Regions from separate parts of the Acidovorax radicis genome, predicted to be linked through region 2. Evidence: riboswitches for the same ligand, from Rfam matches in the RefSeq annotation. Region 2 holds a riboswitch; the other holds the start of a gene.
The links. Region 2 has a riboswitch for thiamine pyrophosphate ahead of thiC (phosphomethylpyrimidine synthase ThiC). Riboswitches for the same ligand answer to the same signal wherever they lie in the genome.
Positions count from the first base shown of each region.

Region 1: it holds a riboswitch for thiamine pyrophosphate, as region 2 does, so the genes downstream of both, KI609_RS13815 (purine-cytosine permease family protein) here and thiC (phosphomethylpyrimidine synthase ThiC) in region 2, are expected to answer to the same signal.

Region 1 covers NZ_CP075184.1:3,025,420-3,032,943, reverse strand. The annotation lists gene KI609_RS13825 (FAD-dependent oxidoreductase) at 1-943, opposite strand, end outside; gene thiD (bifunctional hydroxymethylpyrimidine kinase/phosphomethylpyrimidine kinase) at 1,211-2,071, shown strand; gene KI609_RS13815 (purine-cytosine permease family protein) at 2,164-3,441, opposite strand; TPP riboswitch at 3,502-3,607, opposite strand; gene KI609_RS13810 (hypothetical protein) at 3,636-4,028, opposite strand; gene KI609_RS13805 (NAD(P)/FAD-dependent oxidoreductase) at 4,102-5,139, opposite strand; gene fdxA (ferredoxin FdxA) at 5,290-5,619, opposite strand; gene KI609_RS13795 (sulfate adenylyltransferase subunit 1) at 5,734-7,101, opposite strand; gene cysD (sulfate adenylyltransferase subunit CysD) at 7,116-7,524, opposite strand, start outside.
Region 2 covers NZ_CP075184.1:886,351-893,874, forward strand. The annotation lists gene lpxC (UDP-3-O-acyl-N-acetylglucosamine deacetylase) at 1-706, shown strand, start outside; gene KI609_RS03965 (hypothetical protein) at 732-908, shown strand; TPP riboswitch at 961-1,084, shown strand; gene thiC (phosphomethylpyrimidine synthase ThiC) at 1,207-3,123, shown strand; gene KI609_RS03975 (methyl-accepting chemotaxis protein) at 3,317-4,975, shown strand; gene KI609_RS22995 (hypothetical protein) at 4,982-5,143, shown strand; gene gspE (type II secretion system ATPase GspE) at 5,103-6,578, opposite strand; gene gspD (type II secretion system secretin GspD) at 6,593-7,524, opposite strand, start outside.

The DNA.
Region 1 (7,524 bases), 2.1 Mb from region 2:
GCTGCCGGATGGCCGGGAGGTTGTCGGGCAGCGTGGGGCGGCATTGCGTGGCCAGCTCCAGGATGCGGCCTTCTGCAAGACCGGGGTGAACGGCATACGCGGCGCTGAGCAGTTCCAGGGTGGAGCGCACGCTGGCCGGAGACATGTCATCGGATTCAATCTCGGTGGCGCCAATGACGAACAGGTGGTCTTCCTTGGGGGCTATGTAGATGGGGTAGCGTGGGTGCACCAGCCGCGTGGGGCGCTGCAGCGTGACGTCGGGGGCGTGTATGCGCACCACCTCGCCGCGCACACCGCGCAGTGCGGGCCAGTGGCCCTTGGCGCCCAGGCCACGGCAATCGAGAACCCAGTCCGGCTGGCCGGGCATGCCCGGCGTGAACGCCTCGGGAGTCTGTGGTGTGTGCCAGTGCGCGCGGACCGATAGCCGGTCCATTTCCACCGCCAGAGCCGCCAGCAGCTGGCGGTTGTCGAGCTGGCCTTCACCGGGCAGGTACAGGCCGTGGGCAAAGCGGCTCGCCAGCGTGGGCTCTGCCTGCGCGAGTGCGGCGCCATCGAGCTTTTGCAGGGGGGGCAGCTCGGGCACGATGGTTTGATTGGTTTCCAGCTGGCGCGTGAGCCGCTGCGCCTCGGCGGCGTCTTGGCGGTGCCACACGATCAGAGTGCCCGCCTGCTGAAAGAACACCGGCTCAGCCAACGCCGCCAGCATCTGGGGCCAGCGGGTGAGCCCGTGGTGTCCCATGCGCACGACGCCTGGCTCGGTGATCGCCGACTCTGCCAAAGGGGCCAGCATGGCTGCAGCCACCCGGGCGGCTGAGGCTTCTGCGGCGGGGCTGCCAGCGTCATAAATATCGATGCGGTGCCCCTGGCGGGCCAGTTCGACCGCGAGTAATCGACCCATCAGGCCGGCGCCCAAAATGACAATGGAAGAGGGGGGAAGTGGCATATGGCTGGCGTTGTGTCCGTGTGCTGAAAGGCAACAGTGGACAAAACGGGGCTATGCCGTTGGTGGAAACTCCCCACGCCAGCATGACCTGGATCGGGTAGCGGGGCCGTCGTGCACAACGCGGTGCAAGACACGTTGAGCAGGCCCCAGGGTATTTCTCAGTCGCACACCATAAAGGCGGGACACCCCTGTTTCGTCCGGAAAAACAAATTACAGCACATCCCTTACAAGCGTCTGTTGACCTGGCGCATAGGCCATAATTTTTGCATGACTTCTTCCACTCCCATTGTCAGCTCTGAGCACCAGCCACTCCTTCGCTACGCACGTGTCTTGTCCATCGCGGGGTCTGACAGCGGCGGTGGTGCCGGCATCCAGGCCGACCTGAAGACTTTCAGCGCTCTCGGTTGTTATGGCATGACGGCCATCACCGCCCTCACCGCGCAGAACACGCAGGGCGTGCGTGCCATCCACGGCGTGCCGCCCGACATGCTGCGCGCGCAGATCGACGCCGTGGTGGAAGACATCGGCGTGGATGCCGTGAAAATCGGCATGCTGCATGCACCCGAGGTGGTTGCCGTGGTGGTCGATGCCATTCGGCGGTATCACTTGCCGCATGTGGTGCTTGACCCGGTGATGGTGGCCACCAGCGGTGACCGGCTCATGGCCCAAGAAACCGTGCAGGTGCTGGTGCGCGACCTGTTCCCGCTGGCCACCGTGGTCACGCCCAATCTGGACGAAGCGGCGTTGCTGCTGGGCCGCCCCATCCCCGGTATCAGTGCGCTGGACGACGCTGCCCGCGCTTTGCTCACGCTCGGTGCGCAGGCCGTGCTGCTCAAAGGCGGGCACTTGCCGGGTGATGAGGTGGTGGACGTGCTCGCGCTGTCCGATGGCACGCTTCGACACCTGCGCTCGCCACGTATTGCCACGCACAACGGCCATGGCACAGGTTGCACGCTGTCGTCGGCCATTGCCGCGCAGCTGGCCCTGGGCCACGCGCTGCCCGAGGCGGTGGAGCGCGCGCGCACCTACATCCTGGGGGCTATCCAGGCAGGCGCCGCCGTACACACCGGCAAGGGCCACGGCCCGCTCAATCACGGTTATGCGCCAGTGGCACAGGTGGTGTTGTAGGTTTTTAAGTGTTTTCTGGCTCTGGCGCTTATCCATCAAGCGCAAGTAGCTATCAAAAAAGAAGCAATCAGAAAAGAAGCAACCAAAGCCCGTCAGACCCCGCGTGGCCGTGTACCCCAGGCCAGCACAAAGCTCAGTGCCAGTGTCGGCAGTGCTGACCCCAGCGCCGGGGCCACCGTGGGCAGCAGGTGGTAGAACGCGATGCCCGCCAGCCAGATGGCGATGGGTGCGGCATGCGCTTTGCCTGCGCGTTGCAGCATGGCCGCCGCGTCGGCGCCGAAGGCCAGGCGCCCCAGAATCACACCAAAAAGTGGCACGAACACGGAGCTGAGCATCAGCAGGAAGGGCTCCAGGCTGTGCATCGGCAGCACCAGCGCCATCAGCGTGCAGAGCACCGCCACGCCCAGGCCCCATTGGCGCACGCTCCAGCGTGGCAGCAGGCTGTGGGCCGACACCGCGCCCGAGTACGTGTCGCCATAGGCGTTGTCTACCTCGTCGATCAGAATCAGCGACAGCGCAATCAGCCCGCCCTGCGCCAGCAGCAGCGCGGTCACCAAATCCTCGCTGGGCAGCGTCAGCGCCACCAGCACGCCCAATGCATAACACCACACGTTGGCCAGCGCATAACCGGCCCAGGTGCCACGCAGCGCGGCACTGCCGTTTTTGCCGTGGCGCGCGTAGTCGGCCACCAACGGGAGCCACGAAATCGGCATGGCAATCACCAGGTCCAGCGCCGGCATCACACCCATGCCGCCTTCGCCGCGCCGCTGCCACAACTGCTCCAGCCCCTGCGCGTGGGCCAATCCGAGGAATTGCCAGCTCAGCCACAGCAGCGACAACACCACCAGCGGCAGTGCGACACGGGCAATGATGCGCCGCACCAGCTGCACCATAGAGCCGCTGATCAGCAGCGTGATCACGCCTCCCCACAGCAGCGTGGCCAGTGTTGGCCAATAGGCGGCCGCCATGGCGCCCGACTGGCGCCCGATGGACACTGTGGCATCGCGCATCACCACCAGCTCGAAAGTACCCCAGCCAATTAGCTGCACGATGTTCAGCACGATGGGCAACCGCGCGAACGCGCGGCCATACACCGCATGCATCAAGCCGGCGCTGGCCAGTCCACTCTCGCAGCCTATTTTTGCCACCCAACCCAGCAATCCCGCCCCTATTACCGAACCCGCCACAATGGACAACACCGCTTCCTGAGTACCCAGCGCTGGTATCAGATAGGCACCCACCTGCATCACCAGCAGGCCCACGCCCAGACTGAACCACAACGAGGCATGGTCGTGCCAGCGAAAAACGCGCTGCGCGGTGGAAACCGGTGTCAGCGCCTCATTGGCGGATGCGTTGTCGTGTGTGCTCAATGTGGACTCCTTGGCTCCTGTGGCGCAAGAAAGACCCGTGCCCCGCGCTGCGTGTGGCGTGGCGTTTCAGACGGGCTTCCCTGCGCGAGGATGATCTCAATCAGGTTCAAAGGGACTCTCTCAGCCCGCCTGCCAACGTCGGCAGTGGACACCCCTAGCGAATGCACCAGGCTTGCAGTGGTGCGGGGCGGATTTTAGTGCAGTGTTCCGCTGCCCTTGGCGCTTTGCCGTGTGGATTGCTCTCGACAATTCTGTTGGCCTGATCGCGAATCTGCCCCGAGGCCGTAGTAAAAAATCCATGCTGCGCCGAAGTAGACAAATGGATAGGCAGCCAGATACGCGAACAGTGCAATGTATGCCGAGCCTTGATCAGCGGACAAAAAGAGGGCGCGCAAAAACAGCGTGGCCAGTGCGATGGTGTAGACCAACAGCACCAGATATGCGCCTGCCGTTGCGCTCAGCAAGACCATGCGTTGCGTGCCAGGAAGCCGCAACTCACCGGACCAAAGCTTGCGGGGAATCTGGTAGAGGCGATAGATCGCAAGACCAAAAACCAGCGGGAAGATGAGTGTGGGCAGCACAAACATTGAAGCCTCTCTGGGGGGCAAACCAAGACACGGCAAACCTTTGACGCCGTGCGGCTGCGGCAAACCCCGTCTGTCAGCTCTGTGCCGCAGCAACCCCCAACAACCCCTGCAGCTTCGCACTGCTTGTCGTGTACTCCAACGGCAGCTTGTGTCCCGCCAGCCACTCGGCGGCGCCGAAGGCGGCCAGCGTGGCTTCGTGGAAGCCGCTGAGGATGAGCTTGCGTTTGCCCGGGTAGGTGACGATATCGCCCACGGCATAGATGCCGGGCACGCTGGTGGCGAAGGTGGCGGGGTCCACCACGAGTTGTTTGCGCTCCATGGCCAGGCCCCAATCTGCAAGGGGACCGAGTCGGGGCGAGAGGCCGAGCACGGCAACCAGTACATCAAGCGCCAGGGCGCGCTGGGCGCCTTCTGCATCGACCACCCTCAACGCATTGAGGTGGTCATGGGTGGTGTCGATGCCGGTGATCTGAACCGCTTCGACAACGATGCGCCCGGTGTCGCGCTGGTGCTGCAGGCGTTGTAGCAAGGCGTCTGGCGCCTGAAACACGTCGCGGCGGTGCAAGAGCGTGATGCGTGTTGCAGGGCTGCGTTCGGCCAGGTCGAGGGCACAGGCCACGGCGCTTTCGTCACCACCATGCACAACGACATGGCGGCCTGCGGTGTCGAACCCTGTGGGCAGCGATTGGTAGAAAACCTGCGTGCCGACAAACACTTCAATGCCTTCGGTCTTGAGCGTGCGCGGCACAAAGGCGCCGACACCTGCGGCAACGAAAACAGCGCGGGCCAGCAGCATTGCGCCGGTATCTGTTTGCACCAGCACGCGCCCATCGGGCTGGGGTGCGAGGGATGAGACCATCGAGCCCAAATGCCAGTGCGGCGCAAAAGGGGCGATCTGCTTGAGCAGCAACGCCACCAGCTCGCGCCCGGTGCACACGGGCACGCCCGGAATGTCGTAGATGGGTTTGTCGCCATACAGTTCGACGCATTGGCCGCCCGCATGGGGCAGCGCGTCGATCAGATGGGCCTTGAGGCCTTGCAGGCCGAGCTGGAACACCTGGAACAGACCCACGGGGCCTGCGCCGATGACGACGGCATCTGTTTCTTCCATCATGTCTGACGATTCAAGCCAGGGCCGTGGGGCCTGCCGTCTGGCCGTAAACCGGCGCACCGCTAGCCACTGCCATCACGGGGCCCGCCTTGCCAGGCCGCCGGTGGCATGTCCCCCAGGAGGAAGGCGCGCAGCGGCTCAGGGCAGGCGTCACTTGGCCAGGTCGCTGATCTTGCCGGGCTTGCCGTTCCACTCGTCTGCGTCGGGCAGAGCGGCCTTGCGTTTGGTGATGCTCTTCCAGCCATCGGCAAAGGCGAGGTCGGCGTTGAGCTTGATGAACGCGACCTGGTCTGCAGGCAGGTCTTCTTCGGCAAAAATGGCGTTGGCGGGGCACTCGGGGATGCAGACGGCGCAATCGATGCACTCATCGGGGTCGATGACGAGCATGTTCGGACCTTCGCGGAAGCAGTCCACGGGGCACACATCCACACAATCGGTGTACTTGCACTTGATGCAGTTTTCGGAAACGACGTGGGTCATGGCAGCAGTTGTGTGGGGCGGTGAAAACCCTCGATTTTAGGAGCTTTCACCGACATTGGTTACAGGGGCCCTCACCCCGGTGGGGTGACTTGGGTGTTGATCGGTTGATGTGGGTCAATTGACCAGCACGGCCGCCGCCGTTTTGTGGCTGGCAGTGTCGACAAGAATCATCGAACCCAGCACACGCGCCTGGCTGAACGCCGTTGCGGGCAGGGCTTCTTGCAGCAGCAGATCCACGTGGCCGATGGCGTTGGGATCCAGTTGCGTGGCGGCCTCTTCGGCCAGCGTGTTGATGTTGAGCTTGTGCACCACAGCCTTCACCTTGGCTTTCACCCAGCGGTGGCCGTGCAGCGCCCAATACACGCGTCCGGCGACCAGGGGCTCATCGTCCATCCATGCCACGGTGGTGCGCAACTCGCGGCTGGCGGGCCATGCGGGCACGCTGGCAGGCGTGTCGAAGTCATCCTCAGCGGGGGCGGCGGCAGTTGGTGCGGCCAGGATCCAGTCGCCCCGCGAGACGTCCACCTCGCGGTCGAGGATGATGCCGGCGCTTTGGCCCGCACCAACCCCCCCGGGGCGGCGTGCATGGTCCAGCACCTGGGCCACGGCGGCGAGTTGGCCACTGGGGAACACCTGCACCGGTGTGCCAGGGGCCACTTGCCCTGCGGCCACACGGCCCCAGAAAACGCGGCGGCCCTGCGAGGTGTCGGCGGACGACGACGAGGATTTCTCCACCCATTGCACCGGAAGGGCCAGCGGCAAGTCCGTGTCGGTGGGGGTGTTGGGCAGTGCTTCCAGCACTTGCAGCAGCGTGGGGCCGTCATAGCCGCTCCAGCCCGGATGGGCGTCCACCACGTTCCAGCCCTTGAGCGCTGAAACCGGCACCATGGCGCGCACGGCGATGCCTGCGGCCTGTGCAAAAGTGGTCAGCGCTCCCTGGATGTGCGTCCATGCCAGGGCGGGGTCTTCCACTGCGTCGAGCTTGTTCACGGCAAACACCAACGAGTGCACGCGCAGCAGGTGGGCGAGCAGCGAGTGGCGGCGCGTCTGCGACAGCAGCTCCAGCTGCGGGTTCTTCCAGTCGAGCTTGGTGGCATCGACCAGCACCACCGCCGCGTCGGCGCTACTGGCCGCAGTGACCATGTTGCGCGTGTATTGCTCATGGCCCGGCGCGTCGCCGATGATGAATTTGCGCTCTTCGGTGGCGAAGTAGCGGTAGGCCACGTCGATGGTGATGCCTTGTTCGCGCTCGGCGCTGAGGCCGTCGGTCAGCAAGGCCAGATCGGTCTCGCCCTGGCGTTGTACGCCCGCGAGGTGGTCTTGCAGCACGGCCTTGCTGTCCACCAGCAGGCGGCCGATCAGCGTGCTTTTGCCGTCGTCCACGCTGCCGCAGGTGATGAATTTCAGCGCGGAAATATGGTCATTTGTGCCGCTGGCGATTGATGGGTAAGCGCTGGCAGCTATCGAATTGGTAGTGGTCATCAGAAATACCCGTCTCAGAAATAGCCGTCTTTTTTGCGCTTCTCCATCGAAGCGTCGCTGGTCTTGTCGTCCATGCGTGTCGCGCCGCGTTCGCTCACGTCGGCGGCCAGGGTTTCGATCACGATGTCGGCTGCGGTGGCCGCCGTGCTCTCCACCGGGGCGGTGCAGGTGATATCGCCAACGGTGCGAAAACGCACGTCGCGGGTCTCCACGGTCTCGCCGTCGCGCGGGGGCGTCAGTTCGGTGACGGGCATCAGCATTCCCCGGCGGTCCACCACCTTGCGCTTGTGGGTGTAGTAGATGCTGGGCAGCGCGATCTGCTCGCGGTCGATGTACTGCCACACATCCAGCTCCGTCCAGTTGCTGATGGGGAACACGCGAAAGTGTTCGCCGGGCTGCAGGCGGGTGTTGAACAGGGTCCAC
Region 2 (7,524 bases):
GCATACGGTCGAGCACCTGATGTCTGCCTGCGCGGGCCTTGGCATCGACAACCTCTATGTGGACATCACGGCCGAAGAGGTGCCGATCCTCGATGGGTCGTCCGCGTCGTTCGTATTCCTGCTGCAAAGTGCGGGGGTGGAACTGCAGAACGCACCGAAGCGTTTCATTCGCGTCACGCGGCCCGTGGAGGTGCGTGAAGGCGAGGGCGCCGCGGTCAAGTGGGCGCGGCTGGTGCCCTACCATGGCTACAAACTCAGCTTTGAAATTGATTTTGACCACCCCGCCGTGGACTCGACGGGGCAACGCGTGGAGTTTGATCTGGGCAAAGGCAACTACAGCCGCGACATTGCCCGGGCACGCACCTTTGGTTTCACACGCGATGTGGAGATGATGCGCTCACACGGTTTGGCGCTGGGCGGCGGGCTCGACAACGCCATCGTGATGGATGACTACAAGGTGCTCAACAGCGATGGTTTGCGTTATGACGATGAGTTCGTCAAACACAAGATTCTGGATGCCATGGGCGACCTTTACCTGATCGGCAAACCCCTGCTGGCTGCCTATAGCGCGTTTCGGTCAGGCCACGCCATGAACAACCTGCTCTTGCGGGAGTTGCTGGCCCAGCGCGACGCCTGGGAGGTGGTCACGTTCGAGGACGACCGCCAGGCGCCAAGCGGTTTCTCGCAGCCGGTGCGCGCCTGGTGATCGGGGCGCTGGGTAGGTTTTCACCATGCTGATAGTTCGCTGGCTGGCCATGCTGCTGTTGCTCACGGCCGCTGTGTTGTTTGCTTTCTATGCGGGCACGGGGCAGGCGCGCTACAAACGCCTGGGGTTTATCGTCCTCAAGTGGCCCCTGATCGCGGGTGTGTGTTTCTTTGCCGTCGTTCTTGTTGGACGGCTGGGTTAGGCACTGGCGCATGGGCTCGGGGGCCAATCTTTTCGAGCTCTGGCCTATACTCGCGCCTGCTCCGGGGTGTGCGTAAGCGCTGAGATGCGAGGTGGCTGAAGAAATTCGGCAGGCCTTGCGAACCCGACGAACTTGATCCGGTTCATACCGGCGGAAGAAGAGCCGACCTCCTTGTCCCCGTGCCCGCAGTCCTTGTGGGCACGCCATGCCTCAGGTGCTGCCATGCGCAGCCACCCGAGGGGCGCACAGGTCCATTCCGGAGCAGACCCCACCGCCACCGGAACCAGGAGACCTGCCCATGAATGCCCCCGATCCCCACGCCAAACTGGCCAGCACCGAGAAGTTTGCCGAGCTGCTGGCACGCACGCGCGAGCCCTTCCCCGCATCCCGCAAAGCCTATATCCCCGGCCGTCTGCACACCGACCTGCGCGTGCCCGTGCGCGACATCGCGCTGACCAATGGCGAGCAGGTCAGCGTGTACGACACCTCCGGCCCCTACACCGACCCGAATGCCGTGATCGATGTGCGCCAGGGCCTGGCCAGCGTGCGCGGCGGCTGGATCACCGGCCGTGGCGATGTGGAGCATTACGAAGGCCGCGCGCCCGTGGCGCTGGACGATGGCCAAAAGAGCGAAGACGCCACGCGCCTCGCCCAGCTGCGTGCCGAAGCTGCCGCCCTGCAGCGCAAGCCGCTGCGCGCCAAAAGGACGAATGGAGTGGGTGCCAACGTCACGCAGATGCACTACGCACGCAAAGGCATCATCACCCCCGAGATGGAATACGTGGCCATCCGCGAAAACGGCAAGCGCGTGTGGATGGAGCAGTACATGGCCGACGCCGGCCGTGAAAAGCGCCTGATGGGCAACCCCATGGGCGCGAGCATCCCGCGCATCATCACGCCCGAATTCGTGCGCGACGAGGTGGCCCGGGGGCGCGCCATCATCCCCGCCAACATCAACCACCCCGAGGTGGAGCCGATGGCGATTGGCCGCAATTTCCTGGTCAAGATCAACGCCAACATCGGCAACTCGGCCGTCACGTCCAGCATTGAAGAAGAAGTGGAAAAGCTGGTGTGGGCGATCCGCTGGGGTGCCGACAACGTGATGGACCTGTCCACTGGCAAGAACATCCACACCACGCGCGACTGGATCGTGCGCAACTCGCCCGTGCCGATTGGCACCGTGCCGATCTACCAGGCGCTCGAAAAAGTGGGCGGCGTGGCTGAAGACCTGACCTGGGAAATCTTCCGCGACACGCTGGTGGAGCAGGCCGAGCAGGGTGTGGACTACTTCACCATCCACGCCGGCGTGCGCCTGGCCTACATCCACCTCACGGCTAACCGCCGCACGGGCATCGTCTCGCGCGGCGGCTCCATCATGGCCAAGTGGTGCATGGCCCACCACCGCGAGAGCTTTTTGTACGAGCACTTCGAGGACATCTGCGACATCATGAAGGCGTACGACGTGTCGTTCAGCCTGGGCGACGGCCTGCGCCCCGGTTGTGCATCGGACGCCAACGACGAAGCCCAGTTCGCCGAGCTGCACACGTTGGGCGAGCTGACCCAGGTGGCCTGGAAGCACGACGTGCAGACCATGATCGAAGGCCCAGGCCACGTGCCCATGCACATGATCCAGGCCAACATGACCGAGCAGCTCAAGACCTGCCATGAGGCACCGTTCTACACCCTGGGCCCGCTCACCATCGACATCGCACCGGGCTACGACCACATTGCCAGCGCCATTGGCGCCGCCATGATCGGTTGGATGGGCACGGCCATGCTGTGCTACGTGACGCCCAAGGAGCATCTGGGCCTGCCTGATCGCGACGACGTCAAGCAAGGGATCATTGCCTACAAGATCGCCGCGCATGCAGCCGATGTGGCCAAGGGCCATCCCGGCGCCCGCTCGCGCGACGATGCGCTGAGCCAGGCACGTTTCGACTTCCGCTGGCAGGACCAGTTCAACCTGGGCCTGGACCCCGAGACGGCCAAGGAATACCACGACGAAACCCTGCCCAAAGACTCGGCCAAGGTGGCGCATTTCTGCTCCATGTGCGGCCCCAAGTTCTGCTCCATGAAGATCACCCAGGAAGTGCGCGACTTCGCAAAGCAAAAGGGTGTGGCCGAGGCCGATGCGTTGGCGCAGGGCATGCAGACCAAGGCCGTGGAATTCCAGAAGAACGGGGGCGAGTTGTACATCCCGCTCAAGCCGGTGTGAGCGTGGTGCAATAAGTGCAGCTACTGGCCCCGAGGATTCCCTGAAACAGGCCCCCGGGGCCGTGCTTACCCTGTGGGGTGGACGGCCCTGCCCGGCATATAGTCCCGCCCACCCCTGGCCCAGAAGGTTGGGGGTGTGTGTGGCACCAAATTTGCTATGCTGAACTGTCTGTTAAAAAATGTAAGGAAGAGCCATGAACGCTCTGGGCCGCTTCTCCATCCGCACGCGTCTTTACTTCGGAACCGTCTTTTCCCTGATCCTTCTGGTCGTCATCGGTGCCATGGGTTATGTGGCCCTGGACCGAACGCGGGGCACCCTGCAGGTGCTGTTTTCAGAACGCGTGCAGACCCTGACCGACATGTCCGAGCTGCGCACCACCCTGGGTGACCTGCGCCGGACCGAAAAAGACATCATCATCAACTTCAACAACTCGGTCGAGGTGTCCGCACTGCGCGAAACCTGGGCCAAGACCCTGGCCTCCCTGCGCAAGAGCCTGGCCGATGTGCGCCAGGTGCAGTCGGGCGATGCCGCCTTTGTCGACTCCATCGACAAGTCGCTGGCCGAGATCAAGCAGTACGAAACCGGCATTTCTCCCATCTTCGAGCAGATTGAGCGCGCACAGCTCGACGGTGCGGGAGGCGGCGCCTATGCCGACCGGCTCAAGGTCCACATGGAGGCTACCGACAAGCTGTTCTCCAGCCTTGCCACTACGGCCCGCGCGCAGATGGACGAGGCCCGCGCAGGCGTCGAGTCGCGCACGTCCACCATGTCGGCGCTGATCGGTATTGGCCTGGTGCTGGGGTTGGCCGTGCTGATTCCACTCACCTTCTTTAGCGTGCGCTCCATCACCAAGTCGCTGGGGCAGGCCCAGGAGCTGGCCGAACGCATTGCCAGCGGCGACCTGTCGCGCGATGTGGCAGCCATGAACCAGGACGAAGTGGGCCAACTGGTGTCGGCCATGGGCCGCATGCAGGATGCCTTGCGTGGCCTGGTGCGCCAGGTGCAGGACGCGGCGGGCAACATTGCCACGGCCAGCGGTGAAATCGCCAGCGGCAACCACGACCTGAGCCATCGAACCGAGCAGACCGCCGCCAACCTCGAAGAGACCGCTTCGTCGATGGAGATGCTCACCAGTACCGTGCAGCAAAGTGCGCAATCTTCGCGCCAGGCCAGCGATTTCGCCTCGTCGGCTGCCGAAGTGGCAGCGCGCGGCGGTGCCGTGGTGTCGCAGGTGGTCACCACCATGGACCAGATCACGACCAGCTCGCGCAAGATCGCCGACATCACGGGTGTGATCGACTCCATCGCGTTCCAGACCAACATCCTGGCGCTCAACGCCGCCGTGGAGGCCGCGCGCGCCGGTGAGCAGGGCCGGGGTTTTGCCGTGGTGGCCAGCGAGGTGCGCAACCTGGCGCAGCGCAGCGCCGAGGCCGCCAAGGAGATCAAGAACCTGATCGGCTCCTCGGTGGAGCGGGTCGAAGACGGTTCGCGCCTCGTCAGCCAGGCCGGACAGACCATGACCGAGATCGTGAGCAGCGTGCGCCGGGTCTCCGACATCATTGCGGAGATCACCGCCTCGTCGGCCGAGCAGAGCGACAACATCGGCCAGATCAGCCAGTCGGTCACCCAGCTTGACCAGATGACCCAGCAGAATGCGGCGCTGGTGGAGGAGTCCACCGCTGCGTCGGAATCCCTGCGCGAACAGGCGCACCAACTGACCAGTGCCGTGAGCCAGTTCAAGCTGCGCGAGGGGGCGGCGTTGCCGCCGGCCTTCAGCGCGGCGGCACCCGTCGCGTCGGCGGCGCCTGCGGCCATGCAGGGCCCGCGTCAGCCCGCACTACAGATCCGTTGATTTCAGGTGTTTTTGGCTGCTAGCGCTTATCCAGAAAGCGCAAGCAGCTATAAAAAATGTAGTGAAATGCCGCCCGTTACGGGTGGCCGTGCCTGCCGCCAGTCGAAGGCTGGCACGCTGGCGATGCTCAGTCCCGCGTCACCCGCAGCACTTCTTCGCGGCTGGTAATGCCTTCTGCAATCAGGCGCTCGGCGTCGTCGCGCATGAGCTTCATGCCCCCGGCCAGTGCGGCGGCGCGGATGTCGGCTTCTGAGGCCTTGTTGTGGATCTGCGCGCGGATCGCGTCGGTGGTCACCAGCAGCTCGAACACGCCCGTGCGGCCCGTGTAGCCCGTCTGGCCGCAATGCTCGCAGCCGACCCCCGAGCCGCCGGGCCGCCCCAAGGCGAGGGGCGCCCCCTCGGGGGGCAGCGAGGACACGCCAGTGCTAAGCGTGGGGGCTCCAGTTCCGTGGCAATGGCTGCAGTACTTGCGCACCAGGCGCTGGGCCAGTACCCCGAGTAACGACGACGACAGCAAAAACGGCTCCACGCCCATGTCGGTCAGGCGTGTGACGGCGCTGGCCGCATCGTTGGTGTGCAGCGTGGCGAGCACCAAGTGACCGGTGAGCGAGGCCTGGATGGCGATCTGCGCGGTTTCGAAATCGCGGATTTCGCCGATCATGATGATGTCCGGGTCCTGCCGCAGGATGGCGCGCAGGGCCTTGGCAAAAGTCAGCTCGATCTTGCTGTTGACCTGGGTCTGGCCCACGCCGGGCAGCTCGTACTCGATGGGGTCTTCCACCGTCATGATGTTGTTGCGCGTGGCGTCCAGCCGCCCCAGGCCCGCATACAGCGTGGTGGTTTTGCCCGAGCCTGTGGGCCCGGTCACCAAAATGATGCCGTGCGGCTGGCTGATCAGGCCTTCGAAGCGGCGCAGCGTCTCGCCCTGCATGCCCACGGCTTCCAGGCTCAGTTTGCTTTCGCTTTTGTCCAGCAGGCGCAGCACGGCGCGCTCGCCATGGGCGCTGGGCAGGGTGGAAACGCGCACGTCGATGGCGCGGGTACCCAGGCGCAGGCTGATGCGGCCATCCTGCGGCAGGCGCTTTTCAGAGATGTCGAGGTCGGCCATGATCTTCAGGCGCGAGATCAGGGCGGCGTGCAGCGCGCGGTTGGGCTGCACCACCTCGCGCAGGCTGCCGTCCACGCGGAAGCGCACGCTGGAATGGCGCTCGTACGGCTCGATGTGGATGTCGCTGGCGCCGTCGCGTGCGGCCTGCGTGAGCAGGGCGTTGAGCATGCGGATGATGGGCGCATCGCCCGCCGATTCGAGCAAGTCCTCGACCGCTGGCAGCTCCTGCATCATGCGTGAGAGGTCGGCGTCGCTCTCGACCTCGCTCACCACCGTGGCGGCACTCGATTCGCTGTGCGAATAGGCCGCGCTGATGCGCTGGGCCAGGGCGGGGGCATCGAGCGGCAGCAGCTGCTGCACGGCGTGCTTGCGCAGCACTTCGGACAGCGCGCACGCATCGGGGTTGGGGCCGTGCCACAGCACCAGCTGGTGGCCGTCGTCCTCCAGCAGCAGCTGGGCGGTGCGCGCAAAGGCGTAGGGCAGGGGGTGGCGCATGGGCGGCCGGCTCCTCAGCGCGCCGCAGGCGTGGGCGCCACGGGCACCGCCAGGGCGGGGTCGGCAGGCGGCAACAGCGAGGATGCGGGCAGCGGCACCGTCAAGGTGGAGGGCAGGGGCTCCGCGCGCTGTGGCAGCGCGGGCAACACGGGGGCGCCCGACACCGAGTTCAGCATGGTTCGCTGGGGCGGCTGCGTGGCTTGCTGTAGACCGCGGATGGCTTCGTAGCGGTCCATCATCAGGGCATCGCTGGTGGCGTTGTCGCGCACCACAATGGGGCGCAGGAAGACCATCAGGTTGGTCTTCTTGCGCGACCGGTTCTCGCTGCGGAACAGGTTGCCCAGCACGGGGATGTCGCCCATCAGCGGCACCTTGTCTTCCGCCTGTGAATAGCTGTCTTCCAGCAGGCCGCCAATCACGATGATGTTGCCGTCATCCACCACCACGTTCGATTCAATGGAGCGTTTGCTGGTGGTGGGGCCGTTGGTGTCCTTGAGCGTGGAGCTGTCGATCTTGGAGACCTCCTGGTAGATCGCCATCTTCACCGTGCCGTTCTCGCTGATCTGCGGACGCACCTTGAGCATCAGGCCCACGTCCTTGCGTTCCACGGTGGTGAACGGGTTGACCGTGCTGCTGCCGGTGGTGTTGGCATACGAGCCGGTCACAAACGGCACGTTGTTGCCGATGATGATGCGCGCCTCTTCGTTGTCGAGCGTCATCAGGTTGGGGGTGGAGAGCACGTTGGCGTCGCCGCTGTTTTGCAGAAAGTTGGCCAACGCACCCAGGTAGTACTGGCCGTTGATGCGCGGTGCCAGGGCCAGGTTCAGGCCATTGCCGAGGCCGCTACTGCCAGTCAGTGAGCTGTAGTTGCCTGATGCCACTGCCGCAGTAGCGCTGAGGATGTTGATGCCTGACGTGTTCGAATTGGTGCCGATGACCCCCACGG